DNA from 4 places in the Sphingobium sp. MP9-4 genome. Region 1 is predicted to be linked to each of the others. Evidence: riboswitches for the same ligand, from Rfam matches in the RefSeq annotation. Region 1 holds a riboswitch; each other region holds the start of a gene.
The links. A riboswitch is a leader RNA that binds a small molecule or an ion and turns the genes downstream of it on or off. The one in region 1 is predicted to bind cobalamin.

Region 1 (8,033 bases):
CCTGGCTGCGGGCGAGGTCGATGATATCGCGGCGCAGCCGGTCGAGCCGGCGCGGGTCCATGCCAGCGGCAAGATAATATTCGTCCACCAGCGCTTCCAGCTGCTTGAGCGGCCCATAGCTTTCCGCCCGCGTCAGCGGCGGGGTCAGATGGTCGAGGATGACGGCGCCGATGCGGCGCTTGGCCTGTGTCCCCTCGCCCGGATCATTGACGATGAAGGGATAGAGTTGCGGCACCGGCCCGGCGCAGATTTCGGGGAAGCAGTCGGCCGAAAGCGACACCGCCTTGCCCGGCAGCCATTCCAGATTGCCATGCTTGCCGACATGGACCAGCGCCTGCGCGCCGAAGTCCTGCGCCAGCCAGACATGAAAGGCGAGATAGGCGTGGGGCGGCGGCAGCGCGGGGTCATGATAGCTGCTCTTGGGATCGATATTATAGCCGCGCGCCGGCTGCACCGCGATCGCGACATGGCCAAAGCGATGGACGGCAAGGCGAAACGCTCCGTCGCGCACGAAGGGATCGGCTTCCGGCGGTCCCCAGCGATCGACCATGGCGTCACGCGCGCTGTCGGGCAGAGCGGCAAGGGCCGCGCGATAGATATCGAGCGACAGGCGGACCTCGCCCGGCCGATCCAGCGACGCCCGATCATTGGTGACGCCGCCGGTCATCAGCCGCATCAGCGCGGCGCCGTCGCGCGGGGCGTCGCCGATCGCATAGCCGGCCTCACCCAGCCGGCACAGGATCGCGGCGGCGCTGGCCGGCGTGTCGAGACCCACGCCATTGCCGATCCGCCCATCGCGATTGGGATAATTGGCCAGCACCAGCGCGACCCGGCGCTCGGCCGGCGCAGTGCGGCGCAGTGCCGCCCAGTTGCGCGCCAGATCGGCGACGAAGGCGACCCGGTCGGGTGCCACGCGCGGTACGACGATGCCACACTGGGTGCGTTCATCGAACCGCTCGGCCGCCTTGAAGGCGACGGCGCGGGTGAAGAGGCGCCCGTCCACTTCCGGCAGGGCGACATTCATCGCCAGGTCGCGCGGGCCAAGGCCACGGGCGGACCCGCGCCAGCTGCCTTCCTCGACCCCGGCAAAGGCGGTCTGCAGGATCGAGCAGTCGGCCTGTTCCAAGATGCCCGGCACGCGCGGCTCGGACGACGACGAGGCGGCGAAGCTGGTCGCATTGACGATGATGTCGGGCGCGATGTCGGCCAGCAGCCCGCCGAGCCAGTCGCGCACGAACGGCTCGCGCAGCGCGCGGACATGCACGGCGGCAACGTTGAAGTCGCGCGCGCCAAGGGCCGCGACCATCGCATCGACCGCGCTCAGCGTGCCGGCGACCACCAAAGCGCGGTAGAAGATCAGCAGCGCCACCGGCCGCCCCTCGACCCAGGTCGCGCGCAGTTCCGCCACGCCGGGCCGGTCATGGCCGGGCAAATAGAGGCCCGCGTCGGCGATCGGCAGCGGATGATTGGGGTCGCCCGCATCCGCGCCGGTCAGCCGGGCGGCGCAGCGCAGGAAGGACAAAGCATTGGCGGTGCCGCCCTGGCGCAGATAGTCCCGCAACTGCTCGCGCATCGCCGCCGGCACGGTGGAGGCGAGGTCCAGCGCGGGATCGCCCTCGCGCCCGTCGGCGATCGCGGCGAAGGCGATGCCGCGTTCGCGCGCGACCTGCGCAATCTCGTCCACGCCATAGGGCCAATAGCTTTTGCCGCCGAGCAGGATGACGCAGACGAAGCGCGCCTTGGCGATCACCTTCTCGACATAGAGATCGACCGAATAGGGATGTTTGAGCTGCAGCAGATTGGCCAGCCGCACGGTCGGCGCGTCATCGGGCAGGCGCGCGGCGGCGGCGGCGAAACAGGCCAGGTCGCTGTCCGCCACGGTCAGGATGACGATGTCGCCGGGCGGCTGGTCGAGGTCGATCGCCTCCTCGCCGTCGCTGATCGTTCCCGGCGTGGCGGACAGAAGATGCATCAGCCGAGCACGGCCTGGATGTCGGCCTCGATCGCGGCGCGGTCCAGCCCCTTCTGGCCGATCACCACCAGCTGGGTGCGGCGCGCTTCCTGCGGCTGCCAGGGACGGTCGAAGAAATGCTGGATGCGCGGGCCGACCGCCTGCACGACGAGCCGCATCGGCTTGCCCGCGACCGCGACCATGCCCTTGACGCGCAGCACGTCATGGGTGGCGATCAGCGCGGACAGCGCCTCCACCAGCGTGTCGGGATCGACAACCGCATCGCCGCCGACGACGAAGCTGTCGAAATCATCATGGTCATGATCCTCGCCCTCCGCCTCATGGTGCGAGGGCCGGGCGTCGAGATCATCCTCCGCCGCCGCGACGATGCCCAGCAGCGCGCCGATATCGACCGCACCATGGGCGGCGCGGACGATCTTTACGCCGGGCCGCGTCTCGGCATCGACCTGCGCCTCGACCGCGGCCAGCGTGTCGGCATCGACCAGGTCGCTCTTGTTCAGCACCACCATATCGGCACAGGCGAGCTGATCCTCGAACAATTCCTCCAGCGGGCTGTCATGGTCCAGATTGGGATCGGCGGCACGCGCGGCGGCCAGCGCCGCCTCGTCGGTGGCAAAGCGACCGGCAGCGACCGCATCGGCGTCGATCAGCGCGACCACCCCGTCCACCGTGGCGCGGGTGCGGATGTCGGGCCACTGGAAGGCCTTGACCAGCGGCTTGGGCAGGGCCAGCCCCGACGTCTCGATGATGATATGGTCGGGCGGGCTCGGCCGGTCGAGCAGCGCGGTCATGGTCGGCAGGAAATCGTCGGCCACGGTGCAGCAGATGCAGCCATTGGCCAGCTCGACAATATCCTCTTCCGGGCAGGCGGCGTCGTTGCAGCCCTTCACCAGTTCGCCGTCGACGCCGACATCGCCAAATTCGTTGATGATGAGGGCCAGGCGGCGCCCCTTCGCATTTTCCAGCAGGTGGCGGATCAGCGTGGTCTTGCCCGCGCCCAGGAAGCCGGTGATGACGGTGGTCGGAATCTTGGCAGATGCAGTGTTGGCCATGACAAATACTCGCGCGCCGGAGCAACCGGGGCGGGAGCGAACCGGGCGCGCACGCACGGCCGGCCGGCATCGCGGACGGGCGCTTGTTCGCCCGCAGATGCGTGACCGCGCGGCTCCAGCCGCCAACCTGTCGCTCAGACGGAACACCGTGCCCCGGCCATCCCCTGGACCAAAGCAAGAGCGACCTAAACGCTGGCAGGTCTCCTGGCTTGCGGGTCATAGCGGGAGGAACGGCCTTCCCAGGCCTCGCATGATTTAGCGTCCGGCCCAGTGGCTGCTAATCCCGCATCGGGGACAGCCTTGTTCATCACGCTCGCCGCTCACAGTTGCAGGGACAGCTGCGGACTTGGATGCCATGGCATCCGCACCGCCTTCCCATTTTAAGCCCCCGTGGGGGCACCGGCGCGATCATGTCGGGACGATGCGAAGCGCCGTCCCTGGGCCGGTTCCTAGTCGCTTTGGGCAGCGGTGACAATCCAGCCATCGGCCATGGCGAGCGGCCAGGGCGTAAGGCGCTGGCCGACACAAGGGCCGCCGACGCAGGCGCCATCGTCGCGGCGGAACAGGGCGCCGTGCCAGCTACATCTTATATGGCTGCCATCCGGGGTCAGATAATCATCGAGCTGCTGCGCGAGCGGCAGGCCGGCATGGGGGCATTGATCGACAAAGCCGGCGACATGATCGCCATCCCGCACGGCAAAGCCATGGAAGCGGCCGGCGCGCATCTGCAGCACGAAATTGCGCGCCTTGCCATCGGCGATCTGCGCGATCGGGCAGAGGCGCACACCCGCCGGCGTCGCGAACAGGCGCGTGTCACTGACGCTCATATGTCAGAGTCGGGCTGGCGATCGGGGTGCGCGGCGGCAAAGGCGGGGAGCGCGCATGCCGCCGCGTCCACGGCGCACAGCCGCGGAAAGGGCGTCAGGTCGACGCCGAAGCGCCGGGCATTGTAGAGCTGGGGCACGATATGGCAGTCGGCGAAGCTGGGGCGGTCCCCGAACGCATAGGTGCCGCCGTGACGGGCGATCAGCGTTTCGAGCGCGGCGAAGCCCTCGCCGGTCCAGCGGCCGATCCAGGCGCGGACCTGATTCTCGCTGGCACCAAAATCCTGCCGCAGCGCCTGCAACACGCGCAGATTGCCGAGCGGATGGATATCGCAGGCGATGATGCCGGCCATGGCACGGACGATCGCGGCATCGCCGGGGTCGGCGGGCAGCAAGGACGGCTGCGGCCAGCGCGCTTCGATCCATTCCAGGATCGCGCCGCTCTGCGTCAGCACGCTGTCGCCATCCACCAGTGCGGGCACCAGCCCCTGCGGCGCCAGCGCCTGATAGTCGGGTGCCCGCTGCGCACCGCTGCGCAGGTCATGGGCGACCTGCGCATAGTCGACACCCTTCAGGGCCAGCGCGATCCGCACGCGATAGCTCGCGCTTGACCGCCAATAGCCATGAAGGGTGAGGTCGCTCATCGCGCCGGCACGATCATCGCGCGGCATTCGCCAAAGCCGATCGACACATGGCCGGGGGCCGACGCGGTGGCGCGCAATGTCACCTCGTCGCCATCCTCCAGGAAGCTGCGCGTCTCGCCCGATGGCAGGCTGATCGGCTCGCGGCCGCCGCTGCTGATTTCCATCAGGCTGCCATAGCCATCGCGCGTCGGGGCGGAGATGGTGCCGCTGCCCAGCAGGTCGCCCGGCATCAGGTTGCAGCCATTGGAGGCATGATGGGTGACGATCTGGCTGACGGTCCAGTACATGTTGCTCGCCGGCCCCTGGCTGAGCCGCATCGACGGCTGGCCCGCGTCGCGCATCGCCTGGGTGGAGAGATACACTTCCAAGGTCAGCGCCAGCGCGCCATGGGCCTGATCGTCGGCATCGCTGAGGTAAGGCAGCGGCGCGGGATCGCCTTCCGGCCGGGGCGGCTGGGCGATGCGGAACGGCGCCAGCGCCTCGGGCGTCACCACCCAGGGCGAGATGGTCGAATGGAAATTCTTGGCCAGGAAGGGCCCGAGCGGCTGATATTCCCACGCCTGGAAATCGCGCGCCGACCAGTCGTTGAGCAGGCAGAAGCCGGCGACATGATCGGCCGCCTCGCTGATGGGGATCGGGCTGCCCAGATCATTGCCGGCGCCGATCCACACGCCCAGTTCCAGCTCATAGTCGAGCCGGGCAGTCGGGCCGACCACAGGCACTTCGGCCTCGGGCGGCTTGCGCTGGCCGCGCGGACGGACCAACGGATCGCCCGACGGGCGAATCGAGGACGCCCGGCCATGATAGCCGATCGGCACATATTTATAATTGGGCAGCAACGGATTGTCGGGCCGGAACTGGCGGCCGATATTGTTGGCGTGATGGATGCCGACATAGAAGTCGCTATAGTCGCCGATCCGCGCCGGCAGGTGCAGCGTGCAGTCTGCGGCCCGGTGCAGCAGCGGCTCGACCGCCGGGCGATGGGCCGGGTCCGACAGCAATATGCTGATCCGGCGGCGCAGGGCGACCCGCTCCGCCACCGGCAGCGCCATCAGCGCATTGAGCTGATCTTCCAGCAGCGGCGCGCAGTCGATCAGCCCGGCACTGACGCAGGCGGCCAGGTCCAATATCGCGTCGCCGATCGCGACACCGGCGCGCGGCGAAGCTCCTGCGGGCGAAAACAGGCCATAAGGCAGATTCTGGATCGGGAAGTCGCCATGATCCTGCGCGCTGTCGACCCAGCTGGTGCGGGCGGGATCATGGGTCTCGTCTATGTGCCAATAGCTCATGGGGTCTCGTTCATCGGGGGAAGCTGGGCCTTGCGGAAGCCGGACCAGCACTCATCATAATCGGGCTGCAGCAGCGGGCTTTCCATCGCCCAGCGCGTGGGACGCAGCACCATCCGGCTTTCGAACATGAAGGCCATGGTGTCGGCGATGCGCTGAGGTGCCAGGTCGGCAGCGATCGCCTTGTCATAGCTCGCGCGGTCGGGGCCATGGCCGGCCATGCCATTGTGCAGCGACGCGCCGCCGGGCGCGAAACCGCCCGCCTTGGCATCATATTCGCCATGGATCAGCCCCATCAGCTCGCTCATCACATTGCGGTGGAACCAGGGCGGCCGGAACGTGTCCTCCGCCACCATCCAGCGCGGCGGGAAGATGACGAAATCGATATTGGCGGTGCCCGGCGTCTCGCTGGGCGAGGTCAGCACCGTGAAAATCGAGGGATCGGGATGGTCGAAACTGACCGTGTTGATCGTGTTGAAACGGGTGAGGTCATAGTGCAGCGGCGTCAGATTGCCGTGCCAGGCGACGACATCGAACGGGCTATGGTCCAGCATGGTTATCCACAGGCGGCCCATGAACTTCTGTATCAGGGCGAATGGCCGCTCGACATCCTCATAGGCCGCGACCGGCGCCTCGAAATCGCGGGGATTGGCGAGGCCATTGGCGCCGATCGGCCCCAGATCGGGCAATCGGAAGGGCGCGCCGTAATTTTCGCAGACATAGCCCCGCGCCGCGCCTTCGATCAGCTCGACCCGGAAGCGGACACCGCGCGGGATCAGCGCAATCTGCAACGGCGCGACGTCGATCACGCCCAACTCGGTGACGATGCGCAGCGCGCCCTGCTGCGGCACGATCAGCATCTCGCCATCTGCGCAGACGAAGGCGCGATCGACCATCGAGGCGGTCACGGCGTAGAGATGCACGGCGCAGCCTTGCCCGGCCGCGACATCGCCATTGCCGGCATAGCTGGTGAGGCTGTCGATGAAATCGACGTCATCCGCAGGCAGCGGCAGCGGGTTCCAGCGCAGCCGGTTGGGTGAGGGCGGCACTTCGTCGAACGGCGCGCTGCGCAGCAAGGCTGCAGCATCATAAGGCGCGAAGGATGGATGCGATGCCGCCGGCCGCATGCGATAGAGCCAGCTGCGCCGGTTCTCCGATCGTGGCGCGGTGAAGGCGGTGCCGGACAATTGCTCGGCATAGAGGCCATAGGGCACGCGCTGGGGCGAATTGCGCCCCATCGGCAGCGCGCCTTCCACCGCCTCGGTCGAAAAATGATTGCCGAAGCCGCTCATCATCCGGGGCGGCGCATCATTCATTGACGGTGATCACGCCGCGACGGATCTGGTCCAGCTCGATCGATTCATAGAGGGCTTGGAAATTGCCATTGCCAAAGCCTTCATTGCCCTTGCGCTGGATGATCTCGAAGAAGATCGGGCCGAACATCGTCTCGGTGAATATCTGCAGCAAGATGCCCTCCTCGCCGACATTGCCGTCGATCAGAATGCGGTTGCGCTTCAGACGTTCCAGATCCTCGCCATGGCCCGGCACGCGCTGGTCGACCAGCTCATAATAGGTCTCGATCGTGTCCTGCAGCCGCACCCCACGCGCGCGCAGCCGCTCGACCGTGTCATAGATATTGGCGGTGGTGAGAGCGATATGCTGGATGCCCTCGCCATTATAGTCGCGGATGAACTCCTCGATCTGGCTCTTGTCGTCCTGGCTCTCGTTCAGGGGAATGCGGATCGCCTTGTCCGGGGCGATCATCGCCTGGCTGAACAGGCCGGTCGCCTTGCCCTTGATATCGAAATATTTCTGCTCCTCGAAGCCGAAGAGGGTGCGGTAAAATTCGCTCCACACCCGCATCTGGCCGCGCTTCACATTGTGGGTCAGATGGTCGAGCAGGTCGAGGCCGACATTGTTGCGCGCTTCGGCTTCCCGCCAGCCGGGGAACTCGGCCCAGTCGGCATAGGGATCGCCGCCATCGGGCATGAAATAGAGATAGGATCCGCCAATCCCCTGGATCACGGTGTCATTCTCGTCCGTCGGCTTGCCACCATGGTCGAGCGCCCAGCGCAGCGCCGCATCGGGATCGGCAACGCGAAAGGCCATGGCGCTGGCCGAGGGGCCATGTTCGCCACGGAACGCAGCGACCCGCCCGGCATCGTCGCGATTGAGCATCAGGTTGATCCGCCCCTGCTTGTAGCGGGTGATATTCTTGGACGGGTGGCGGTGGGTCGCGGTGAAGCCCAGCTGCT
Region 2 (8,033 bases), on a different contig from region 1:
CGGCACCGCGCGCCCCTGCCAGCTTGCCATGAAGATCGCGACATCCTCCAGCCGGCCGAGCGCCCCCAATGGCTTGGTCAGCTCGGCCTGCCGCGCGCGTGCCGCCGCGCTCGCCAGTTCCTCGGCCGGTGGCAGGTTGGCCAGGGCATTCTCAAAATCGGTGATCGAGGCGAAGCTCATTCGACGACAAATCCTTCCGGCGGGGTACGGGTGATGAAATGGCCCTTCACGCCTTCGGGCCACTCACGAAAGGCGACGCGGCCATGATCGCTGGCGGCATAGGCAATGGCGTAATCGAGGATCGCGCGTGCCGCATCGGCATCCGGGGTGAACCGCCCCATGACATAGCCGACCTTGCCGGGCGCGCGCAGATGGACGGTGCAATGATCCTGGCAGGCGAACAGGCAGGGCATGTCCTGCACCGCGACGGTGGCATAGCGCGGGTCGGAGGCCTGCACCGTGCGCAGCGCCTCCGCCAGCCGTGCCCCGCCGCGCACGCCCTCCCCGTCCTCCCGCGCTTCGGCCGAATGACGGCAGGTATTGCAGGCGAGGATGGCGGGGCCGGGTTCGACGGGACGCAGCATCAGAAGCGCCCCCGGAAGCCGGCATAGATGCTGCGGCCGAGCGTGCCATAGCGATAGGCCGTCATGTAGTTCTCGTCGAAGAGATTCTCGACGCGGGCGAACAGGCGCAACGCCGGGGTGAACGCATATTCGGCGCGCAGGTCGACCAGCGTATAATCGTCCAGCCGCGTCGTGTTGGCCGCATTGTCATAGCTGTGGCCGGACCAGCGCACCGCCGCGCCGGTGGTGAGGCCGAAGGGCCAGGCATAGCTGATCGACCCATTGGCGCTGTTGCGCGGCCGGCGCGGCAGCCAATTGCCTTCGTTCGCAGTGTCCTCCGAACGATCCTCCGCCACGGTCCAGCTATAATTGCCGTCAATGGTCAGCCCCTTGACCGGCTCGACCGCCACCTGCGCCTCTATCCCATGCGCCTTGGCGCGCGCGACATTGAGATAATAGCCATAGCGGCGGGTGGTGGTGCCGGGCGTGAAGCAGCGCGGATCGGTCGAGCTGGTGGAACAGCTATTATAGATGATCTGGTCGGTCGTGGTCCGGTCGAACCAGGTCGCGCCCAGCCGCAGCTTCTCGCCAAGGAAGCGCTGCTCCGCGCCCGCTTCCCAGCCATGGGCGCGTTCGGGGTCGAGCGCCTGATTCCCATATTCGGAAAAGAGCTGATAGAGGGTCGGCGCCTTGAACCCCTCGCCATAGCTGGCGCGCAGCACCGTCCCGGTCGGCAGCGCCCAGACGCCCCCGGCGGAAAAGAGGGTACGGCCGCCATAGCGATCATGATCGTCATAGCGCAGCCCGCCAGTCAGGGTCAGGCCCGTAATCGGCTGGGCATTAAGCTGGCCATAGACGCTGGTGATCTCCGCCTTGCCGCGGGCCGGGTCGGGAATCGGCACCGAAAGCGAGGCCGAAGGCGACACGCTGCGGAAGCGGCTATTCTCATTCTCCATCCCGAACAGCGCGGTCCAGCCGTCGGCGATCGCGAAGCTGCCCTGATATTCGAGCCGCTGGTTGCGCCCGGCGGCGTCGAAGCTCTGCTTGCGCGGGTTGCGCGGGTCATAATTGTCGCGATCGGTGTCGGTATAGCCATAGCCGAAACGGTTGCGGAAGCGGCCGTCGAGCAGTGCGACGTTAAGGCCGGCATAGCCGACAAATTCGCGATTGGTGCCATAGGCGGGGCTGTCCGCGCTGGTCGCGTCGAAATCGACATGGCCATCGGAATAATAGCCGCGCAGGTCCGCGCTGATTCCGTCCGCCAGCGCCACCTCGACCCGGCCGGTGACGCTGCGGTTGGTATAGCCGTCCTTCTCCTTGCCGCCAAAGGCCGGGCTGATCGCCGAAATGCCGTCGGTGGTGAAGCTCTGGCCACCGATCCTCCAACTGACCGGGCCGGTCTTGCCGCCCAATGCCGCGCGGGCGCTGACCGTGTCGCGCGACCCCGCCTCTATGTCGAAGCTCCCCTCCAGCGCCTTTTCGGGCATGGCGGTGACGACATTGACGACGCCACCGATTGCCTGACTGCCCCACAGGGTCGACTGGGGACCGCGCAGCACTTCTATGCGCGAGGCGTCGCCGACCAGCAGATTGGCGAAATTATAGCCGCCGCCGGCCGAGGACGGATCGTTGAGCTTCACCCCGTCGATCACGACCACGGTCTGGTCGGATTCCGCGCCGCGGATGCGCAGCGACGTCGCCGTGCCATAGCCGCCATTGCGCGAGATGCTGACGCCGGGCGTGCGCAGCAGCAATTCGGTGACGCCCAGATCCTGCGCCCGGTCGATCGCCGCCTTGTCGAGCACGGTGACGGAGGCCGGCACCTGATCGGCCGGCGTGGCGAGGCGGGTCGCGGTGACGAGGATCGAGGATGCCCCGGCATCGGCGGCGGCATCGGGCGGTGGCGCCTGCTGCGCCTCTTCGGCGAAAGCGGTGGTGGAGAGAAGGAAAGAACAGAAAGTCAGATATTTGAACACATGAGCCCCCGGACGAGGGACCGCATCCCAGGGACGATATCGGTGCCCGGCCGGGCGCGACATGGTCCCCGCACCTATGCGGTCCACCTGTCGCCACGCGGGTTCACCCCCGTCCGCTCGGCACACCCTGTCCGCGCGAAGGACGACCGCGACGGGCAGGTCTCCTGGCTCGCGGGTCATCGCTGATTCATGCCGCCTTCTCAGAACCTTGCGGTCCCAATGGCATATGGCACAAAGGCTCGCCGCTCACAGTTGCAGGGGCAGCCGGGGTCTTGAACCCCATTCCCTTTTCATCCCCGCTGCCGGGGAACCTGTCGCAGTCCGGGCGATAGGCGAGCCCGACTGGAGCGTCAATCTTCCTTGCCTGGCGGAGCGCGCCGGCTAAGGGAGGTGGCCATGCGGATATTTGCGCCCATCGGCCCCGGCAAGGGGATGATCGCCCTGATGATCGCCCTGATCGGCGGTGCCACATTATGGGCGGCCACCGCGCGCCAGCCTGCCAATGCAGGCAAACGTCCGCAACGGATCGTGTCGCTCAACCTGTGCGCCGACCAGTTGCTGGTGGCGCTGGCCGATCGCGACCAGATTGCCGGCCTGACCCATAATGCCGGCGATCGGCAGATGTCGGCGGTGGCTGCCGCGACCCGCGGCCTGCCCATCCTCGACGGATCGGCCGAGCAGATTTTGGCGACCAATCCAGACTTGGTGATCGGCATGCCGGCGCGGCGCAATCCGGCGATCGCGATCCTCAAGGCCCAGCATTATCCCGCCGTCGACCTGAAAAGCGCGGACAGCTATGCCGATATCGTCGCGTCGATCCGCACGGTGGCGCAGGCGATCGGCCATGCCGACCGGGGCGAAGCGATGATCGCGCGGATGGACCGGGAGCTTGCCGCCCTGCCCCGTGCGCCGAAGCCGAAGGTCGCCGCCTATTATCAGCGGCGCGGCTACATGACCGGCACCGGCACGTTGGTCGACGACCTGATGACGCGGGCAGGGCTGCGCAACCTGGCCGCCGACCTTGGCAAGCCGGCGATCGCGCAGGTCAGCCTGGAGGAGATGGTCGCCGCCCGGCCCGATTATCTGATCGTCGAGAGCGCCACCGACCGGATCACCGACCAGGGCACCGAAATGCTGCACCATCCGGTGCTACGCGACATAGCGCGCATCAGCCTGCCCCAGGCCTGGACCGTGTGCGGTGGTCCTGCCTATGTGCAGGCGGCACGCGCCCTCTCCCAAGCCGTCAGCGCCCGCTGAAGCTGGGCCGGCTCAGCCCTCGATGAAGTTTGCGGCGACTTCGGCCGGCACCCGCATCAATCGGCCGCTCTCCTTGTCGATCATCGCCCAGGTGGATTTGGCAGACACCTTCACCTTGCCGTCCGGCCCGGTGAACTCGATCAGCCGGTCGAACCGCGCGCCGCGCGGTCCTTCCGGAATCCAGGTGCGGCCCGACACGACATCGCCCTCGGTCACGTTACCGCGATAATCGACCTCATGCCGGGTCACGACCCAGATATAGGCGTCGACATGGGCCGGATCGGCATGGGTCATCCAATGTTCGACCGACAATTGCTCCATCCACTGCACCCACACCGCGTTGTTCACATGGCCCAGCACATCGATATGCTCGGGCCTTGCGGTGAATTGCTTGGTGAAGCTCGACGCCATCAGCCTTCCACTCCCAGCTGCCACAGGATGAACGCAAATTCCTCGGCGGTCTCGTGCAGGCTCTCGAACCGCCCGGACTTGCCACCATGTCCCGCGCCCATATTGGTCTTGAGCAGCAGGATATTGCTGTCGGTCTTGGTCGCGCGCAGCTTCGCGACCCATTTGGCCGGCTCCCAATAGGTAACGCGCGGGTCGTTCAGCCCGGCGGTAACCATCAGCGGCGGATAATGTTGCGCGCTGACATGGGTGTAGGGGTCATAGGACTGGATGGTGCGGAATGCGGCCTCATCCTCGATCGGATTGCCCCATTCGGGCCATTCGCCCGGCGTCAGTGGCAGCGTCTCGTCCAGCATGGTGTTGAGCACATCGACAAACGGCACATGCGCCACCACCGCGCCCCACAGGTCGGGATCGGAGTTGATGACCGCGCCCATCAGCTCGCCGCCGGCCGATCCGCCCGAAATGCTGATCCTGCCCTTGGCCGAATAGCCAAGATCGATCAGCCCCTTCGCGACATCGACGAAATCGGTGAAGGTGTTGGTGCGCTTGTCGAGCTTGCCATCCAGATACCATTGCTGGCCCATATCGTCGCCGCCGCGAATATGGGCGATGGCAAAGGCAAAGCCGCGATCGAGCAGCGACAGGCGGCTGGTCGAGAAACCCGGCTCCATCGCCAGACCATAGGCGCCATAGCCATAAAGGTGCAGCGGCGCGCTGCCGTCACGGGGGAAGTCGGCGGGATAGACGATCGACACCGGAATCTGCGTGCCGTCGCGCGCCGGGATCATCAGCCGCTCGGTGGCATAGCGGCTGGCGTCATAGCCCGAGGGAATTTCCTGGACCTTGAGTATCTCCAACTCACCCGTTGCCAGATGATAATCATAGATGGTGTCGGGCGTGACCATCGATTCATAGCCGATGCGCAGCTTCGTCACCTCATATTCGGGATTGTCGTCGAGACTCGCCGAATAGCTGGCTTCCGGGAACGGAATGCGCTTTGCCGCATGGGTCGCATAATCGCGCAGCTCGATCTGGTCGAGCCCGTCCTGCCGCCCTTCGGTGACGTAGAAGGTCTTGAATAGGGTGAAATCGGTCAGGTAGAAATGGGCGTCGGCGCCGATCACTTCCTCCCACTGGTCGGGCGCGTCGAGCGATGCCTTCACCAGCCGGAAATTGGGATGGGTGTCGTTGGTCTTGATATAGAGCGTGCCCTCATGCTCATCGACATCATATTCGCGGCCGGCCTTGCGCGCGGAGACGAGCAGCGGCGTCGCGGTCGGATTGTCGGCCGGGATCAGCCAGGCTTCGCTGGTGACATGGTCGCCGGTCGCGATGACGATCCATTTTTCCGATGAGGTGAGGCCGATCGAGACGCGGAAGCCCTCATCATCCTCATGGAACAGCTCGACATCGCTATCGACGCTCTGGCCCAGCCTGTGCAGCCGCGCATTGTCGGTCCGCCAATTTTCATTGGCGAGGCCGTAGAGCAGCCCCTTTGAATCGCTGGTCCACACCAGCGACGACAATGTGTCGGGAATGACTTCGGGCAGGATTTCACCCGAAAAGAGATCCTTGATCCGCGCCTCGAACCGTTCGGAGCCATTGGTGTCGATGGCATAGGCCAGATAGCGGCCGTCCGGGCTGACCGACATGGCGCCGAGACGAAAATAGTCATGGCCCTGCGCCAGCGCCGGTTCGTCCAGGATCAGCTGGTCGTCACCGCCTGCTGCGGGCTTGCGATACCATTTGCGATATTGCGCCCCGGTCTCGAAGGCGCGCCAGTAGATATAGTCGCCATCCTTTTGCGGAACCGACTGGTCATCTTCCTTGATGCGCCCCTTCATCTCGTGGAACAGCGTGTCGAGCAGGGGCTTGTGCGGCGCCATCGCGCCCTCGAACCAAGCGTTTTCGGCCTCCAGATAGGCCAGCACATCCTTGTCCTTGACGTCGGGATAGCCGGGGTCGCGCAGCCATGCGTAAGGATCGTCCACCGTGATGCCATGATGCGCGAAACTGTGCGGGCGACGTTCGGCGATCGGCGGGGACAGGGGCGGCTGCATTTGATCGGTCATTAACTATCCATGGTCCAGACGGGGGCTGCGCTGGAATAAGCGCGCCGGCCCCTCTATGTTGTCGGCATTATGGCCAACGCAAGAGGCCGGAATGATCCAAGGGAAGTTCGATGTCCAGTTATGAAGATCGCCTGAAGGCCCTGCGCGCCCAGCTGGTACGCCAGAAGCTCGATGGTTTCGTGGTCCCCCTGACCGACGAGCATATGAGCGAATATGTCGGCGCCTATGCCCAGCGGCTCGCCTGGCTGACCGGTTTTCAGGGTTCGGCCGGCAGCGCCGTGGTCCTGCCGGAGGAGGCCGCGATCTTCGTCGACGGTCGCTACACGCTGCAGGTGCGCGAGCAGGTGGACGGCGCCCATTGGCAATATGAAAGCGTGCCGCAGACCTCGATCGCCGCCTGGTTGAAGGATCATGCGATCGAAGGCGCGCGCATCGGCTATGATTCCTGGCTGCACACCCGCGCCTGGGTGAAGCAGGCCACCGAAGCGCTGGCCCACAAGGGCGCGGAGCTGGTTGCGGTCGACACCAATCCGGTCGATGCCGTCTGGCCCGATCGCCCGGCGCCCAGCGACGCCAAGCTGGTGGTCCATGAGGATCGCTATGCCGGCAAGAATGCAGCCGAGAAGCGCGCCGACATCGCCGACTGGCTGGTGTCGAAGAAGGCGGACGCCGCCGTCCTCTCCGCGCTCGATTCGATCGCCTGGGCCTTCAACATCCGCGGCAAGGATGTCGAGCGCACCCCGGTCGCGCTGGCCTATGCCATCGTCCATGCCGATGCGACCGCCGACCTCTATGTCGCGCCGGAAAAGATGGACGAGGCGGTCTCCAAGCATCTGGGCAACGCCGTGCGCATCCATGACCGCGCCGCCTTTGCCGATGCGCTTGCCGACCTCAAGGGCAAGACCGTCGTCGCCGATCCCGAGCGGGCCGTTGCCGCCATCTTCGAGGCGCTCGACGCCGGCGGCGCCCAGATACTCAGCCTGCGCGATCCGGCCGTGCTGCCCAAGGCGATCAAGAACGACACCGAGATTGCCGGCCACAAGGCCGCGCAGGAGCGCGATGGCGCCGCCTTGAGCCGTTTCCTCCACTGGATCGCGGTCGAAGCGCCCAAGGGCGGCCTGACCGAACTCTCCGCCTCGGACCGGCTGGAGGCATTCCGCAAGGATACCGGCCTGCTGGAGGATCTGTCCTTCGACACGATCAGCGGCGCCGGTCCCAATGGCGCGGTCGTCCATTATCGCGTCGAGGAAAAGACCAACCGGCCGATCGAGACCGGCAGCTTTTACCTGGTCGATTCGGGTGGCCAGTATCGCGACGGCACCACCGACGTCACCCGCACCATCGCCATCGGCAGCCCTAGCGAAGAGATGAAGCAGCGCTTCACCCTGGTGCTGAAGGGGCATATCGCGCTGGCCCGCGCCGTCTTCCCGGTCGGCACGCGCGGCGGCCAGCTCGACGTGCTGGCGCGCCAGTATCTCTGGGCGCAGGGTCTGGATTATGCCCATGGCACCGGCCACGGCGTTGGCAGCTTCCTGTCGGTGCATGAAGGGCCGCAACGGATCGCGACCTTCGGCGGCGGCGACGAGCCGCTGGTGGCGGGCATGATCCTCTCGAACGAGCCGGGCTATTACAAGACCGGCGAATATGGCATCCGGATCGAGAATCTGGTGCTGGTCGAGGAACGGGCGATCGCCGGCGGCGAAAAGCCGATGTTGGGTTTCGAAACCCTGACCTTCGCGCCGATCGACCGCAAC
Region 3 (8,033 bases), on a different contig from region 1:
TCTTGCAGGGGAATACGCATTGTCCTGTCGCATCCCTCACGCGCCGCGCTATTTTGTTCGAGGGATGGGCCGGCCGGATGCGTATCGTCAGGCAGGACATGAAGGACGGGACGATGGACGATCTGGATGACATGCTGGCCGGGCTGCGCGACGCGCCGGCGGCGGCGCGCTTCGACGGGCTGGAGGCTGCGGTGATGCAGGGGCTGGACCGCCGCCGCGAACGCAGCGTCGCGCGGCGCAGCCTGATGCTGGCCGGCGTGATGGCGATCGGCATCGGCTGGATCGGCAGTAGCGTGCCCGCGCAGCCGGCGCAGGCGGCGCCCGGCCCGCTGCTGATCGGCATGTCCGACTATGCGCCCTCGCGCCTGCTGGAGCGATAGGCATGGGCAAACGCTATTGGCTGGTGGCGCTGGTCGCCTTTGCCGCGGCGCTGGCCGCCGTGCTGGTTGCGCGCACCTGGCTCGCGCCCGCGCCGCCGGTGGAGAATGAAGTTCATGCCCTGCTCCATGATCGGCTGACGCTGGACGCCGGCCAGAAGCAGCGCATCGCCGATCTGGAAGCCGCCTTCGCCCAGCGCAAGGCGGCGCTCGACGCGGAAATGCGCGCCGACAATCAGCGGCTGGCCGCGGCGATCGCCGCCGAACATGGCTATGGCCCGCGCGTCGCCCAGGCGGTCGACCGGTCGCACCAGGCAATGGGCGAATTGCAGAAGGAAACATTGAAGCACATCTTCGCGATGCGCGGCGTGCTGCGGCCCGATCAGGCCGCGCTGTTCGACGCCGCCGTCGTCAAGGCGCTGACCCAGCCTGCCGGGTGATAGCCGACGATCCCGATGATGCCACGCTGGCGGCGCAGGCGCTGGCCGGGCGGCAGGCGGCCTATGGCGCGCTGATGCGGCGGCACCGCGATGCCGTCTATCGGCTGGCCCGCGGCCATGTCGGCGATGCGGACGCGGCAATGGACATCGTGCAGGAAAGCTTCGTCGCCGCCTTTGCGTCGCTGGCCCGCTATGATGGACGCCGGCCCTTTCGCGGCTGGATCGCGCGGATCACGATCAACAAATGCCATGACTGGGCCCGCCGCCGCGCGGTGCGTCGCTTTTTCAGCTTCGCCCGGCCGATCGAGGACGCCGCCCATGTCGCCGACGCGGCGCCCGATCCCGAGCAGGCGGCCCAGTCCCGCGCTGGCGTCGCCCGGATCGAGGCCGCGGTAGCGGCGCTGCCGGTGGCGCTGCGCGAGGTGGTTTTGCTGCGCGGGATCGAGGGCATGAGCCAGGCCGAGGTCGCGGCGATATTGGCCGTCAGCGAAAAGGCGGTGGAAACCCGCCTTTACCGTGCCCGCCGGCAATTGCAGGAGATGTTGAGGGAAAGCGACGCGAACCGCGTATAGAGCAGCATGACCGACCTGCCTTCCCTCCCTGTCGACCGCCGCAGCCTGATCCGGGGGGGCGCCGCGCTTGCACTGGCGCAGGCCTTGCCCGGCTGGGCCGCCACCGGCACGCAGGACGCGGCGCAGGGCGCGCTGTCGGGCGAGGCGATCGCGCTCAGCATCGGCGACGGGCATTTTGCGACCGGCGGCCGATCGGCCCATGCGATCAGTGTCAATGGCGGCACACCGGCGCCGCTCATCCGCCTGCGCGAGGGGCAGCATGTCAACATCGCCGTCACCAACCGGCTGAAGGAGGATAGCTCGATCCACTGGCACGGGCTGATCCTGCCCTTCCAGATGGATGGCGTGCCCGGCATCAGCTTCCCCGGTATCGCGCCGGGCGAAACCTTCACTTATCGCTTCCCGGTGCGGCAGGCCGGCACCTACTGGTATCACAGCCATTCCGGCATGCAGGAGGCGATGGGCCTTTATGGCCCGATCATCATCGATCCCGCCGGCGCCGATCCGGTGGCCTATGACCGGGAGCATGTGATCCTGCTCGCCGACTGGAGCCCGGTCCATCCGCACAGGTTGCTGCAACGGCTCAAGCAGATGGGCGGCTATTACAACATGCAGCGCCAGACGCTGGCCGGGTTGCTGGCGGGGAAGGATCAGGCCCTCAAGGACCGGATCGACTGGGGCGCGATGCGCATGGACCCGACCGATATTTCCGACGTCACCGGCGCGACCTACAGCTATCTGGTGAACGGCATGGGCACGGCCGAAAACTGGACCGGCCTGTTCGCGCCGGGCGAGCGGGTGCGGCTGCGCATTATCAACGCGTCGGCGATGACCAATTTCAATGTTCGCCTGCCCGGCCTGCCGATGACCGTGATCCAATGCGACGGGCAGGATGTGCAGCCGGTCGAGACCGACGAGTTCCAGATCGGCATTGCCGAAACCTATGACGTGATCGTCCAGCCCGGCGAAGCGAAACCCTATGCCCTGATTGCCGAGGCGATCGACCGGTCGGGCCTGGTCCGCGCCACCTTGGCGCCGCAGGTCGGCATGGTCGCGCCCGTGCCGGCCCGGCGCGCCCGGCCGCTGCTGGGCATGAAGGATATGGGCATGGACATGGGCGGCATGGATATGGGCCATGGCGGCGTGATCGACCTCAGCCAGCCGGCCAATGAAAGCATGTCCGGCCACAGCATGAAGATGCGCGACAAGTCGGTCGCGCCCGGCGTGAAAATGGGGCCGGGCGTCGCCACCCTGTCGCCGATGCCGGCCGATCGCACCGCCGACCGGCCGACGGGGCTGGAGGATGTCGATCATCGCGTGCTGACCTATGCCGATCTGCGGTCGCTGACGCCGAACAGCGACCTGCGCACGCCGACCCGATCGCTCGACATCCACCTGACCGCGAACATGGAACGCTATATGTGGTCGTTCGATGGGGTGAAGCTGTCCGAAGGGGCGGAGCCGATCGCCTTCCGCCATATGGAACGGGTGCGCGTGACCCTGATCAACGACACGATGATGCCCCATCCCATCCATCTGCACGGCCATTTCTTCGAACTGGTGACCGGCGAGGCTGCGCATAATCCGCGCAAGCATACGGTGAATGTGCTACCCGGCGGCAAGGTGAGTTTCGACCTTACCGCCGATGCGCTGGGCGACTGGGCGTTCCACTGCCATATGCTGATGCACATGCATGCCGGGATGATGCGGGTCGTGACGGTCCGCCACGAGGAGGACGCGGCATGAAGCTGATCGCGCTCCTGCTGCTCGCCGCCGCTGCGCCGGTGCAGGCCCAGACGATGGATCATAGCCAGATGGACCATGGAGCGATGGGCCACAGCATGCCCACCACCGACGCCGCCATCCCGCAAGGCACGGCCCCGCCGGTGCCGACCGACCATGCCGCCGACGCGCTCTATGACCCCGCCGCCATGGCCAGCGCCCGCGCGGCGATGATCGCGGAAGGGGGCGGCATGACCTATTCGCAATGGATGCTCGATCGGCTGGAATATCGCGCCGGCAAGGGCGCGGATGGCTATGCCTGGGAAGGCGAAGGCTGGATCGGCGGCGACATCAACCGCTTCGCGGTCAAGAGCGAGGGTGAGGGGACGGTCGGCGGATCGCTCGAACGGGCCGAGGTGCAGGCGCTCTACAGCCGGGCGATCGACCCCTGGTTCAACCTGCAGGCGGGCGTGCGGCAGGATTTCGGCGAAGGGCCGGACCGCAGCTATGCGGTGATCGGCATCGACGGCCTGGCGCCTTACTGGTTCGAGGTCGGGGCCGAAGCCTTCCTGTCGACCAGGGGCGACGCCCATCTGCGGCTGGAGGCGAGCTATGACCAGCGCATCACCCAGCGGCTGATCCTGCAGCCCGCCGCCGAGTTCAATCTGGCGGCGCAGGCCGTGCCCGAACTGGGGATCGGCGCCGGCCCGTCCGATATCGAGCTGGGGCTGCGGCTGCGCTACGAGATTGCCCGCGAATTCGCGCCCTATGTCGGCGTCAATTGGGAACGCAAGCTGGGCGACACGGCCGACCATGCCCGTGCTGCCGGCGATAGGCCGTCGGCCACCAGCCTAGTGATCGGCCTGCGCGCCTGGTTCTGAGAGGCGCTTGCAGCCCGCCTGATATTCGATTATCGATCCCGCCGATCCTGCGCCGCACGGCATGGGATCATGATCGCGCCGGTGTCCCGAAAGGGGCTTAATAGGGAATGCGGTGCGGACGGGTGACTGTCCAAATCCGCAGCTGTCCCTGCAACTGTAAGCGGTGAGCGCGATGTACATGTGCGGACGGCAGAATGACCGATCCGCCAGCCACTGGGCCGGACGCTAAATCCTGCGAGGCCTGGGAAGGCCGTGCATCAAGCGATGACCCGTGAGCCAGGAGACCTGCCGGCGTCTGGTCGCTCTTGCCTTGGTCCAGGGGATGGCCGCGGCACGGTAACTTCCGTCTGAGCGACGAACGAGCGGCTGGGGCCGCTGCGACAAACGCGCGTCGGTTGCCCATGGGCGCCCGGCCGGCGCGTGTGTCGGACGTTCGCGCGCGTGCCGCTCGTGAAGGTTGCCCCCGCCCGTCGAACGCGGCGCCGGATGGGGGAATATATGAAGTCCATTATCGTTTCGCGGGCCGCCTTGGCCCTTTCGCTCGCCTTTGCATCGCCGGCTCTGGCCGACGAAGGAGAAGGCGACAGCATCGTCGTCACCGGCACCAGCCTGGAAGAGACGCTGCCGCAGCAGCTGTCGCGCTATGGCCATGCGATCGAGATCGTCACCGACACGCAGATCCGCGATGCCGCCGCGATCGATACCGCCCGCGCGCTCGAAGGGGTGCCGGGCCTGTTCATCCGGTCGCAGTCCGGGCCGTTCAGCTATGTCGACATTGCGTTGCAGGGATCGCGCACCAAGGATGTGCTGTGGACGATGGACGGCATCCGCCTCAACAACCGCCTCTATGGCGGCACCTCGCCCAACGACACCATGGCCGCCAGCATGATCGAGCGGATCGAGGTGCTGAAAGGCGGCGAAAGCCTGTTCTACGGCACCCAGGCGGCGGCCGGTGTCATCAATGTCGTCACCCGCGACTTCAGCGATGATCTGGGCGGCCAAGTCAATGCCAGCCTCGACAGCTTTGCCGGCACTAGCCTGGATGGCTATGTTCGCGGCGCGATCGGCCAGCATCGCTTCGTGGTCTGGGCCAATCGCAGCCAGTCGGACGGCTATCGTCCCTATGACGTGATGCAGCCCAGCGCCACCGATCGCGCGCGCGGCTATGATCTCTGGTCGGCGGGCATCAAATATCAATATGATATCGCGCCGGACCTGCGCCTCAACGCGCTCTACCAGCACACCAAGGCCGATCTCGACAATATCAGCGCGACCCGGACGAAGGAGAGCCGCAACGACCGCAATGAGGAAGTGGCCAGCCTGCGCCTCGATTATACCGGCGAGGATGGGGTGCAATTCTTCCTCAAGGGCTATTTCCACGACTGGAAGACCGCCTATGTCCAGATCCGCAACCCCATTCCGGCGGGGCCGCCGCAGGTCATCTACCCGGCCGGCACCTTCTGGGGCTATCAGGATTATGGCGGCAGCGCGGTGGTGCAGCTCAACATGCTGCGCGGCATCGACACGCTGATCGGCTATGATTTCCAGAGCTTCAACGGCCGCGACGACGTCCTGCTGATCGCGCCGACCGATGAACAGGTCCATGCCGGCGTCTTCCAGCTGCGCACCAATGACGAATTGTCGAGCAAGGGACGGATCGCCGCGGGCCTGCGCTACAACAAGGCGAAGGGATCGGAAAAGACGATCTGGAACGTCTCGGGCCGTTATGATGTGAGCGAGGCGCTGTTCGTGGAGGCCAATGGCGGCACCTCCTTCGTGCTGCCCGACGCCTCGCAGCTCTATGGCAATGATCCCTGTTGCGAGGTCGGCAACCCGAATTTGAAGCCCGAGGAAAGCCTGAACCTCAACGCCGCGCTGGGTGGCGCGCTGGCGGGCGGGGCGATCCGGTGGAAAGCGACCTGGTTCAACCGGCGCATCACCGACCTGATCGACACCACCTATGATGATCCGGCCTTTCCGGAAGGCACCTATATCAACGTCAGCGACAAGGTGCGGGCCAGGGGCGCCGAACTGGAGCTGAACGCGAATTTGACCGGTGGCTGGGGCCTGTCGGCCAGCTACACCTGGTCGCGCGTCCGCAATCAGGGCAGTTCGGTGCAGCGCGATCGCAATCCGGAACAATATGGCCGCGCCGCGATCGTCTATGCGCCGCAGACCGGCCACTTCGGCGCCAATCTGTCGGCCAATTGGGTGGGCGATGTCTGGTCGACCGCATCGGGCTTTGGCCGGATGAACTATGGCAATTATGCCGTGGTCGATGCGGGCGCGCATCTGTGGCTGGATCAGGCGCGGCGCAACCGGTTCGGCATCAATGTCGAAAATCTGTTCCACCGCGATTACGCCTCCACCGGCTATCGCTCGGCGGTCAGCGATGCAGGAGTATTGGACGGCAGCAACAGCCGCTTCCTCTACTTCTACCGGGGCGTGCCGCGCACGCTGCGGGTCAGCTATGGCCTGAGCTTCTGACCATGATGCGGCCGGTCCTGCTGCTGCATCGCTGGCTGGGCATCCTCATCGGCGCCGTCATGACGCTGTGGTGCCTGTCCGGCTTCGTGATGCTCTATGTCGACTATCCGCGCCTGACACCGGCCGCGCAGCTTGGGGGGCTTACGCCCCTCAAGCTGTCGGCTGAAAGGGCGGGGATGTTGCCCGACGCCATGATGCTGTCCGCCGCCCGGATCGAGATGATGGCGGGGTGGCCCGTATTGCGGGTGACGCCCGCGCTCGATCCGACGCGCACCATTCCCCAGATGCGAGTATCCGCTGGCACCCATGACTGGGCGTCGGGGAAAGCGGTCGAGCAGGTCGATCCGCAAAATATCCACAGGATCGCGCGCGAATTCGGACGCAACAGCGCCATTGCCGGCCCGGTCGGGCAGGTCGCCCAGACGGAGATGGACCAGTGGACGGTCCAGACCTTCCGCCGCAATGCGCCGCTCTACCGTGTCGATTACGCCGATGCGGCCGGGACGCAGGCCTATGTCTCGGGCAAGAGCGGGGAAGTGGTGCAGCTCACCACCCGTTTCCAGCGCTTCTGGGGCTGGCTCGGCGCGGTGCCGCACTGGCTCTATCCCACGATCCTGCGGCAGGATGGCGCGCTGTGGAGCCAGGTCGTCATCTGGACCTCGCTGATCGGCTGCTTCCTCACGATCACGGGCCTGTGGGTCGGCATCGCCCGGCTGCGCCGTCGCCGCGACGGCAGCATCGGATCGCCCTATCGCGGCCTGTGGTGGTGGCATCATATGGCCGGGCTGTTCTTCGGCATCCTGACGCTGACCTGGGTGGCGAGCGGGCTGCTGTCGATGAACCCCTGGGGGCTGCTCGACAGCGAGGCGATGATGACGGAGCGCCAGCGGTTGAACGGCGACTTCGCCTGGGGCGATGCGCGCCGGGCGATCGCGGCGCTGCCCGCCTTGCCGACGGGTATCGTCCGGCTGGAGGTAGTGCCTGTTGCCGGTGCCATCCATCTGGTGGCGATCGATCGCGCTGGCAAGGCGCAGCGTTTCGACGCTGCTGGCCGGCTTGCCGCTTTGTCCGAAGCGGGGTTGCGCGCGGCGCTCCAGGATGGCTCGCCGATCGGCTCGATCGTCCTGCTGCGCCAGGAGGATGCCTATTATTACGGTCACAAGGCTAGCGTCGCCCTGCCGGTATGGCGCGTCATCCTGGCCGATGACCAGGCGACACGCCTCTATGTCGATCCCGCGTCCGGCCGTCTGATCCGCGCCTTCGACCGCAATGGCCGGGCCTTCCGCTGGATGCAGGACGGGCTGCACCGGCTCGACTTCCCGCTGCTGCGCACCCGTCCCTGGTGGGATCTGATCGTCCTGCCGCTGCTCGCCATGGTCACGCTCGTTTGCGGGACGGGGACGTGGATGGGCCTTTCCAAGCTGCGGCGCGATCTGCGCCGCGTCCGCAATCGCCGGCGGCGCGCCCGCGCCCTACGGCCCCTGATCGGAGAAACCGCATGACCGCCACCCCTTTGCAGGCGTCGCTTCGGCGACGCAGCGTGCCGCTGATCGC
Region 4 (8,033 bases), on a different contig from region 1:
AATGACACGCTCGACGGCGCTGGTGGCGCCGATATGCTCTATGGCGGCATCGGCAACGACATTTTCTATGTCGATAATCTGGGCGACCGGATCGTCGAATATTATGGCGAAGGCACCGACATTGCTTATGCCAGCGTCGATTTTACGATGGAAGACAATCTCGAAAAGCTGACGCAGACCGGCTCGGCCAGTATCGCGGTGGTCGGCAATGATTTCGCCAATACCCTGACCGGCAATGGCGGCAACAACCTGATGCGCGGCAGCCTGGGTGGCGATCTCATCGTTGGCATGGGCGGCGATGACGGCATCTATGGCGAAGAAGGCAACGACTTCCTGCAGGGCAATGACGGCAATGATCTGCTGGTCGGCGGCGCTGGCCTTGATGAGCTGACCGGCGGGGCAGGGTCGGACAGCTTCCTGTTCGATTCGCTGACCGTATCGGCCGATCGCGACACGGTGAAGGACTTTACGCCGGGCGAGGACATGCTCGTTTTCGCGCGCGGCATCTTCACCGCCTTTGCCTCGATGCCGAGCGGAAGCCTGCCGTCATCGGCCTTCTATGCCGGAACCGCGGCAACCGCACCGGACCAGTATCTCGTCTATAACAAATCGACCGGCGCGCTATATTACGACCCCGACGGCTCCGGCTCCCAGGCAATGGTCCAGGTCGCCTTCCTCAGCACAAAGCCGACGCTGACGTTCCAGAATTTCGGATTGGCGTAGCACTCGTCTGACAGGGGGGAGGAAATGCAGCGCCGCTTGTTGCGGCATTGCCGGCGCAGCACCAGGTCCGGAAAACGTGCGGGCGCACGGCGTCAATGCTGCATCGGTCGGCGGCAAGGTGAGCACATGCGGAGCCGGCCGGCTTATTGAAATCAGGCGTGTCTACGGTGAGAACGGTACCGTAGATCATGCAATCGCCACACGTCCGGTCAGGCAGGACGGGCCCCAGCAGAGTGGTTTCCAGATCTTTTTCCGTGTGCATCCCGCAGGGGCGGGGGCGGCCTTGCCGGGAATGCGAGAGGAGTCGACGGATCAGGCCGCTGTGCGATGCGCTCGTGATAGGTGGATGGGGCGATCTACAGGATGCTGCAGATTGGCTCGACCCCATAGGCATCGCGGTAATCGTCGATGAACGCGATCATCGCTTGAACGGGCGGTCGAGCTCCGCCTGGGCAAAATATGCCGATGCCTGGCGCAGGATCTCATTGGCCTGTCGCAGCTCGCGGACCTCGCGCTCCAGTGCCTTCATCTTGTCGGCTACCTCGGTCGGGACGCCCGCGCGCTTGCCGCTGTCGACCTCAGCCTTCTTCACCCACTCATGCAGCGTCTGCGGAACGCAGCCGATCTTCTCCGCAATCGAAACCACCGCTGCCCAGCGAGAGGGGTAATCACGTTCATGATCGATCACCATACGCACCGCGCGCTCGCGGACTTCCGGCGCAAACTTGTTCGTTGTCTTGCTCATACAGGCTCCACCTTCTCAGGAGTTGGAGCCTCCGGCAAACCCGGCGCGGTTCATTATAGGGGGATAGCCCGTTGCTACGCGAACGGCAGCTTCATGCGAGCTGGCCATTTGACCTTACCCTCCTGCGCGAGTTCCTCTGTCACAGTGGTGCAAATAGCTTGATGCTTGATGCGCCTAGGATGTGGCTGGAGAGCGAAAAATCCGGGTTGTCGATTGTGCCAACACGCTGTAGCAACAGGGTGTGCAGCCGTTGGCTGTACGCCAGCGTTTTCAAGGCCTTGTAGGGCGTGAGAATTTGACTGGGGCTCCTGCCGCCCCAGCCATAATTTCGGTATCCGACGCCGCGTCGCTTTCCTTGCTTCCGGTTTCCGTTTCGGCATCCTCCGTCGGTATGCCTTGGGCGTCGAGCCGGCAGCGGGACTGCCGATACACATTCCATGTCTTGGCGAAGCCCGATGTTTCGACTAGGGCATCATCGATGCGCCGGTTCATGCTGGTGCATTGCATAACTGACGCCGGTGTTCCGCAAGGAACTTAATCGGGAATGCGGTGCGGGGGCCTGGCCCCTTATTCCGTGGCTGTCCCTGCAACTGTAAGCGGATAGCGCGATGCACGAGCCCATGAGGGCAGCCACTGGACAGAGCGTCCGGGAAGGCGTGCATCCCGCAACGACCCGCGAGCCAGGAGACCTGCCGGCGTTTCGGTCGCTCTTGTCCTGACCCAGGGATTGGTCATGGCACGGTCTCTCTTCCGTCTGGGCGGCGAAGCGTGTGGCTGGGGCTGCACGGCCGCGTGGTGTCGGGCGCCTGTCGCGCCTGCCTGCCACCTCGCGCCGACCGGCGATGCCGGCAAGCCCCGCCTGGTTGCGTCCCGGCGCGCGGAGGATGTGCCTGTGAGCCAGACCGGCGCGGGCAGGGATAGGGCGACCGCGAACCATGCGGTGGTCCACGGGCCGGCCGTTCGGGGCTGGTGTCCCGATGCCTGGCGCCCGATGGCGGCGGGCGACGGGCTGATCGTGCGCGTGAAGCCGCGCTTCGGCCGTCTTTCGGCCGACGACCTGGCGGCGCTGGGCGAAGCGGCGATCGCCCATGGCAACGGCCTGATCGACATGACCCGGCGCGCCAACCTCCAGATCCGCGGCGTGCGCGACGATAGCTGGCGTTCCTTGCTCGACCGGTTGCTCGATCTTGGCCTGGTCGACCACGATGCCAGGCGCGAGGGCGCGCGCATGGTGATGGTCGCGCCGGACTGGCGCGAAGGCGACGACAGCCATCGCATCGCCCGCCAGTTGCTCGATCGCCTGGACGAACTACCGGACTTGCCGGGCAAGATGGGCTTCGTGATCGATGCCGGCGCCGCGCCGCTCCTGTCCGGCGAAGCGGGGGATTTTCGCATCGAGCGGGCGCGGGACGGCGGCCTGATCTTGCGTGCGGAGGGGCGGGCACAAGGCGTGCCGGTGGACAGCGGCGGCGAAGTGGATGCGCTGCTCGCGCTAGCCCGATGGTTCGTGGAGAGCGACGGCGCGCGCGTGGGGCGCATGGCCCGGCATGATGCGCCCCTGCCGGATTGGGCAACGAGCACGGCAGAGGCGGCGTCGCCGAGTGCTCGGCTGATGCCCGGCGCATGGGATGGCGGCATGGCCTACGGTCTTCCCTTCGGCCGGATCGACGCGCGGCATCTTCTCGACGCGCCGGCCATGCGGCTGACCCCGTGGCGCATGCTGCTGGCCGAAGGGCAACTGCCCGGCCTGTGCGCAGACGCTGCCGACCCGCTGATCCATGTGGAGGCTTGCCCCGGCGCGCCTGCCTGCCCGCAGGCGAGTGTGGAGACGCGCGATCTCGCCCGCCAGCTGGCCCCCCATGTGGCGGGCCGCCTTCATGTCTCCGGCTGCGCCAAGGGCTGCGCCAGTTCGATTCCGGCCGACATCGTGCTGACGGGGCGGGACGGGCGCTACGACCTGGCCTTCCATGCCCGCGCAGGATCGGCGCCCGTCCGTCCTGACCTCACCGCCACCGACCTTCTTGCCCATTTCGGAGCCTGTTGATGCCCCATGATTATGAGAGGGATGGCGCGGCGATCTATCGCCAGTCCTTCGCCACCATCCGCGCCGAAGCCGACCTCGGGCGCTTTGCTGCCGAGGAGGAGCCGGTCGCCGTGCGCATGATCCATGCCGCGGGCATGGTGGACCTGGCGGCCCATATCCGCTTTTCGCCGGGCTTTGCAGCGGCGGCGCGGCAGGCCCTGGCCGCAGGGGCACCGGTGCTGTGCGATGCGCGCATGGTGTCGGAAGGGGTCACGCGCGCGCGCCTGCCCGCCGACAATGCCGTGCTCTGCACCCTGCACGACACCGCCGTGCCGGACATGGCGCGGGCGATGGGCAATACCCGATCCGCCGCCGCGCTGGAATTGTGGCGGCCGCATCTTGCCGGGGCACTGGTTGCCATCGGCAATGCGCCCACGGCGCTGTTCCACCTGCTCGACATGCTGGAGGATCCGGCCTGTCCGCGCCCCGCAGCGATCATCGGCTGCCCGGTCGGCTTCGTCGGCGCGGCGGAATCCAAGGCGGCACTGTGGGCGGCGCAGCCGGTCCCCTGCTGCGTCGTCGACGGGCGGCTTGGCGGCAGCGCGATCACGGTCGCGGCGATCAATGCGCTGGCGAGCCGCGCGGAATGAGCGGCACCGTCTATGGCGTGGGCCTTGGCCCCGGCGCGCAGGACTTGCTGAGCGTGCGCGCCGACCGGCTGGTGCGGGGGGGACGGCATGTCGCCTATTTCCGCAAGGCCGGCCGACCGGGGCAGGCGCGCCGCATCGCGCAGGGCATGTTGCGGGACGATGCAATCGAACTGGCGATGGAATATCCGGTGACGACCGAAATTCCGGTCACCGATCCGCGCTATAACGACTGCCTTGCCGCCTTCTATGCCGATTGCACCGGCCGGCTGCTGGCGATCGCGGAGGCGGGCGAGGATGTGGTCGTCTTGTGCGAGGGCGATCCCTTTTTCTACGGCTCCTTCATGCATCTGCACAGCCGGTTGGCGGGGCTGGTCCCGGTCGAAGTGGTCCCCGGCATCATGGGCATGTCGGGCGCGTGGAATGCGACCGGCCTGCCGATCACCTGGGGTGACGATGTGCTGACCGTCGCGATGGCGACGCTGCCGGAAGAGGAACTGGTCCGCCGCATCCGCGATACCGACGCGCTGGTGGTGATGAAGATCGGCCGGCACCTCGCCAAGCTGCGCCGCGCGGTGGCGGCGGCCGGGCGCAGCGATGAAGCATGGCTGGTCGAACATGCCGCCATGCCGGAACAGCGCGTGACCCGGCTGGCCGATGTCGACAGGGTCACGCCCTATTTCTCGATCCTGCTGATCCACGGCCAAGGGCGCCGGCCATGAATCTTGCGGCGGGAGAGGGGGGCTGGATCGCGATCGCGGGGCTTGGGCCAGGGGGCGAAGCGCTGGTGACGCCGGAGGTCGACGCCGCGCTGGCTGCCGCGACCGACGTGGTGGGCTATATCCCCTATGTCGCGCGGGTCGCGCCGCGTGCGGGGCTGGCGTTGCATCCTTCGGACAATCGGGTGGAACTGGACCGGGCGGCCCATGCGCTGGAGCTGGCGGCGCAGGGGCGGCGGGTCGTCGTCGTCTCCTCGGGCGATCCGGGCGTCTTTGCCATGGCATCCGCCCTGTTCGAGGCGCTGGAGGCCGGACCTGCCCACTGGCGCGACATCGACATTCGCGTGCTGCCCGGCATCACCGCGATGCTGGCTGCTGCGGCGCGTGCGGGCGCGCCGCTTGGCCATGATTTCTGTGCGATCAACCTGTCGGACAATCTCAAGCCCTGGTCCCTGATCGAAAAGCGGCTGCGGCTGGCGGCGGAGGCGGATTTCGCCATGGCCTTCTACAATCCCCGGTCGGCGTCGCGGCCGGAAGGGTTCGTGCGCACGCTGGCGCTGTTGCGGGAACTTTGTGGCGATGCACGCCCGATCCTCTTCGCCCGCGCCGTGACCACCGCGCAGGAGACACTGCATATCGTGCCGCTGGGGCAGGCGCGGGCGGACATGGCGGACATGCGCACCATGGTGATCGTCGGGTCGAGCCGGACCCGCATCATCGAGCGGCCGCGCGGGCCGATCCTCTACACGCCGCGCGGCATCCCCGACGAGGCGGCGGGATGAGCGATCCAGTCGAGCACATCCTCGGGCCGGTGGAACTCCCACCGATCGGGCAGCGCGGGCCGGTCGATCATCAGCACGCGCAGGCCCAGCGCGCGCGCGGCGTCCAGCTTGGCGGCTGCGCCCGTGCCACCGGCATTTTTGGCGACGATCAGGTCGATGCGATGATCGCGCAGCAGGCTTGTGTCGTCCGCCACCGTGAACGGGCCGCGATCCACGATCAGGGCATGATCGGGCAGGGGGGGCACCGCGTCCGGCGCATCCACGAAGCGCAGCAGATAATGATGCTGGGGCTGGGCGGCGAAGTCCTCCACATGCATGCGCCCCAGGGCGAGCATGATCCGCTGAGGCGGGCCGTCGAGCGCGGCCACCGCCGCTGCCATGTCCGGCACCGTGGTCCAGCGATCGCCGGGGACGGGCGTCCAGGGCGCACGGGTCAGCGCAGCATGGGCGATTCCCACCCTATGCGCAGCCGCCACCGCATGGGCGCTCATCGTCGCGGCAAAGGGGTGGGTGGCGTCGACCAGATGGGTGATGCCTTCCGCACGCAGATGCGCGACCAGTCCCGCCACCCCGCCAAAGCCGCCGACCCGCACGGGCAGGGGTTGTGCCCGCGGGCTGGCCGTGCGTCCGGCATAGCTGAAGGTCGCGCGGATGCCGCGCGCCGCCAGCAAGGCCGCCAGCGCGCTTGCCTCCGTCGTGCCGCCCAGCAGCAGGATATTGGGCATGGATGACATGAATTCTCCCCCCTGGTTGACGATCGTCGGCATCGGCGAGGACGGGATGGACGGCCTGTCTGCGGCAAGCCGCGCGGCACTGGCGGCGGCGGACCTGGTCATGGGGCCGGCCCGGCACCTTGCGCTGCTCGGCGGGATTAGCGCGCCGATGGTCGAATGGCCAGTGCCCTTCGCGGACGGGATCGCGCGGCTGCTGGCGCATCGTGGGCGGCCGGTGGTGGTGCTGGCGTCGGGCGACCCCTTCTGGTTCGGCGCGGGCAGCAGCATCGCGCGCCATCTGGCGGCCCATGAATGGTGCGCGTATCCCGCGCCCTCCACCTTCGGGCTGGCGGCGGCGCGGCTGGGCTGGGCGATACAGGATGTCGCGTGCCTTGGCCTGCATGCCGCGCCGCTGGATCGGTTGCGTCCGCACCTCGCGCCGGGCGCGCGGGCGCTGGTGCTGCTGCGCGACGGGGCGGCGGTGGCGGGACTTGGCGCCTGGTTGTCGGCCAGGGGATTTGGCGCGTCGCGCCTGCATGTGCTGGAAAGCCTCGGCGGCCCGCGCGAACGGATCCGGTCGATCGAGGCGGGGGCGACGATACTGCCCGACATCGTTCATCCCGTGGCGGTCGGGCTGGAGGTCGCCGGTGACGGCCCTGTCCTGACGGTCGCCAGTGGTCGACCCGACGCGCTGTTCGACCATGACGGACAGATCACCAAGGCGCCGGTGCGCGCCCTGACCCTGTCGGCGCTGGCGCCCCGGCCGGGCGACTATCTGTGGGACATTGGCGCGGGCTCGGGATCGATCGCGATCGAATGGCTGCTGGCCCATCCCGCCAATCGCGCCTGCGCGGTGGAGGCCGATCCGGCCCGTGCGGATCGCGCCCGCGCCAATGCCCGTGCGCTGGGCGTGGATCGGCTGGAGCTGATGATCGGTCGATCGCCGGACGTGCTGCCTGATGGTCCGATGCCGCAGGCGGTCTTCATCGGTGGTGGTCTGTCGCAGGCGCTGCTGGAACGGCTGGAGGCGCTGCTGCCACCCGGCACGCGGCTGGTCGCCAATGCCGTGACATTGGAGTCGGAGGCGCTGCTGGCGCTCTGGCACGGGCGGCGGGGCGGCAGCCTGCTGCGCATCGAACTGGCCGACGCCGCGCCGCTCGGCAATCGCCATGGCTGGCGGTCGCGCTATCCGGTGGTGCAGTGGAGCGTCACGCTATGATCGTCGCGGGCTTCGGTTTCCGTGCCGGCGCGACCACCGCGTCCCTGCGGGCGGCGCTGGTGGCGGCCGGCGGCGGACGGGATGTCACCCATCTCGCCACGCTGGCGGACAAGGCCGGGGGGCTGGCGGAACTGGCCGCGCAACTGGCCCTGCCGCTCATCCCCATTGCGGCCGATCGCCTCGCGTCCCTGCCCACCATCACCCGATCGCCGGCCTCGCTGGGCGCGCGCGGCACCGGCAGCGTCGCCGAAGCCTGTGCCCTGGCCGGCGCGGGGGAAGGCGCCCGCCTGCGCGCAGCCCGCAGCCTTTCCCCCGATCGCATGGCGACCTGCGCCATCGCTCAAGGAGCATCATCATGACCGTCCATTTCATCGGCGCCGGCCCTGGCGCGCCCGACCTTCTGACCCTGCGCGGCCGCGATCTGATCGCGGCCAGCCCGATATGCCTCTATGCCGGGTCGCT

Region 2: linked by a shared signal. The riboswitch ahead of A0U87_RS10355 (TonB-dependent receptor) and the one ahead of cobW (cobalamin biosynthesis protein CobW) in region 1 are both predicted to bind cobalamin.
Region 3: linked by a shared signal. The riboswitch ahead of A0U87_RS25680 (TonB-dependent receptor) and the one ahead of cobW (cobalamin biosynthesis protein CobW) in region 1 are both predicted to bind cobalamin.
Region 4: linked by a shared signal. The riboswitch ahead of A0U87_RS03100 (cobalamin biosynthesis protein CobG) and the one ahead of cobW (cobalamin biosynthesis protein CobW) in region 1 are both predicted to bind cobalamin.

What each region holds. Positions count from the first base shown of each region.
Region 1 is NZ_LUFI01000082.1:467-8,499, forward strand. Features, by position in the region: partial or broken gene cobN (cobaltochelatase subunit CobN) at 1-1,972, opposite strand, end outside; gene cobW (cobalamin biosynthesis protein CobW) at 1,972-3,024, opposite strand; cobalamin riboswitch at 3,201-3,443, opposite strand; gene A0U87_RS22800 (Rieske (2Fe-2S) protein) at 3,474-3,851, opposite strand; gene maiA (maleylacetoacetate isomerase) at 3,848-4,492, opposite strand; gene fahA (fumarylacetoacetase) at 4,489-5,781, opposite strand; gene hmgA (homogentisate 1,2-dioxygenase) at 5,778-7,094, opposite strand; gene hppD (4-hydroxyphenylpyruvate dioxygenase) at 7,087-8,033, opposite strand, start outside.
Region 2 is NZ_LUFI01000031.1:74,157-82,189, forward strand. Features, by position in the region: gene cobT (nicotinate-nucleotide--dimethylbenzimidazole phosphoribosyltransferase) at 1-180, opposite strand, end outside; gene A0U87_RS10350 (DUF1636 domain-containing protein) at 177-584, opposite strand; gene A0U87_RS10355 (TonB-dependent receptor) at 584-2,539, opposite strand; cobalamin riboswitch at 2,676-2,869, opposite strand; gene A0U87_RS10360 (ABC transporter substrate-binding protein) at 2,936-3,796, shown strand; gene A0U87_RS10365 (acyl-CoA thioesterase) at 3,809-4,207, opposite strand; gene A0U87_RS10370 (S9 family peptidase) at 4,207-6,279, opposite strand; gene A0U87_RS10375 (aminopeptidase P family protein) at 6,390-8,033, shown strand, end outside.
Region 3 is NZ_LUFI01000104.1:113,918-121,950, reverse strand. Features, by position in the region: gene A0U87_RS25705 (hypothetical protein) at 78-380, shown strand; gene A0U87_RS25700 (periplasmic heavy metal sensor) at 383-817, shown strand; gene A0U87_RS25695 (RNA polymerase sigma factor) at 814-1,389, shown strand; gene A0U87_RS25690 (copper resistance system multicopper oxidase) at 1,396-3,135, shown strand; gene A0U87_RS25685 (copper resistance protein B) at 3,132-3,992, shown strand; cobalamin riboswitch at 4,055-4,300, shown strand; gene A0U87_RS25680 (TonB-dependent receptor) at 4,491-6,479, shown strand; gene A0U87_RS25675 (peptidase) at 6,482-7,981, shown strand; gene A0U87_RS25670 (HoxN/HupN/NixA family nickel/cobalt transporter) at 7,978-8,033, shown strand, end outside.
Region 4 is NZ_LUFI01000014.1:60,059-68,091, reverse strand. Features, by position in the region: gene A0U87_RS03115 (cadherin-like domain-containing protein) at 1-723, shown strand, start outside; AL1L pseudoknot at 1,071-1,187, opposite strand; partial or broken gene A0U87_RS03105 (transposase) at 1,083-1,468, opposite strand; cobalamin riboswitch at 1,968-2,180, shown strand; gene A0U87_RS03100 (cobalamin biosynthesis protein CobG) at 2,460-3,512, shown strand; gene A0U87_RS03095 (precorrin-8X methylmutase) at 3,512-4,141, shown strand; gene cobI (precorrin-2 C(20)-methyltransferase) at 4,138-4,860, shown strand; gene cobJ (precorrin-3B C(17)-methyltransferase) at 4,857-5,639, shown strand; gene A0U87_RS03080 (cobalt-precorrin-6A reductase) at 5,600-6,364, opposite strand; gene cbiE (precorrin-6y C5,15-methyltransferase (decarboxylating) subunit CbiE) at 6,363-7,571, shown strand; gene A0U87_RS03070 (cobalamin biosynthesis protein) at 7,568-7,930, shown strand; gene cobM (precorrin-4 C(11)-methyltransferase) at 7,927-8,033, shown strand, end outside.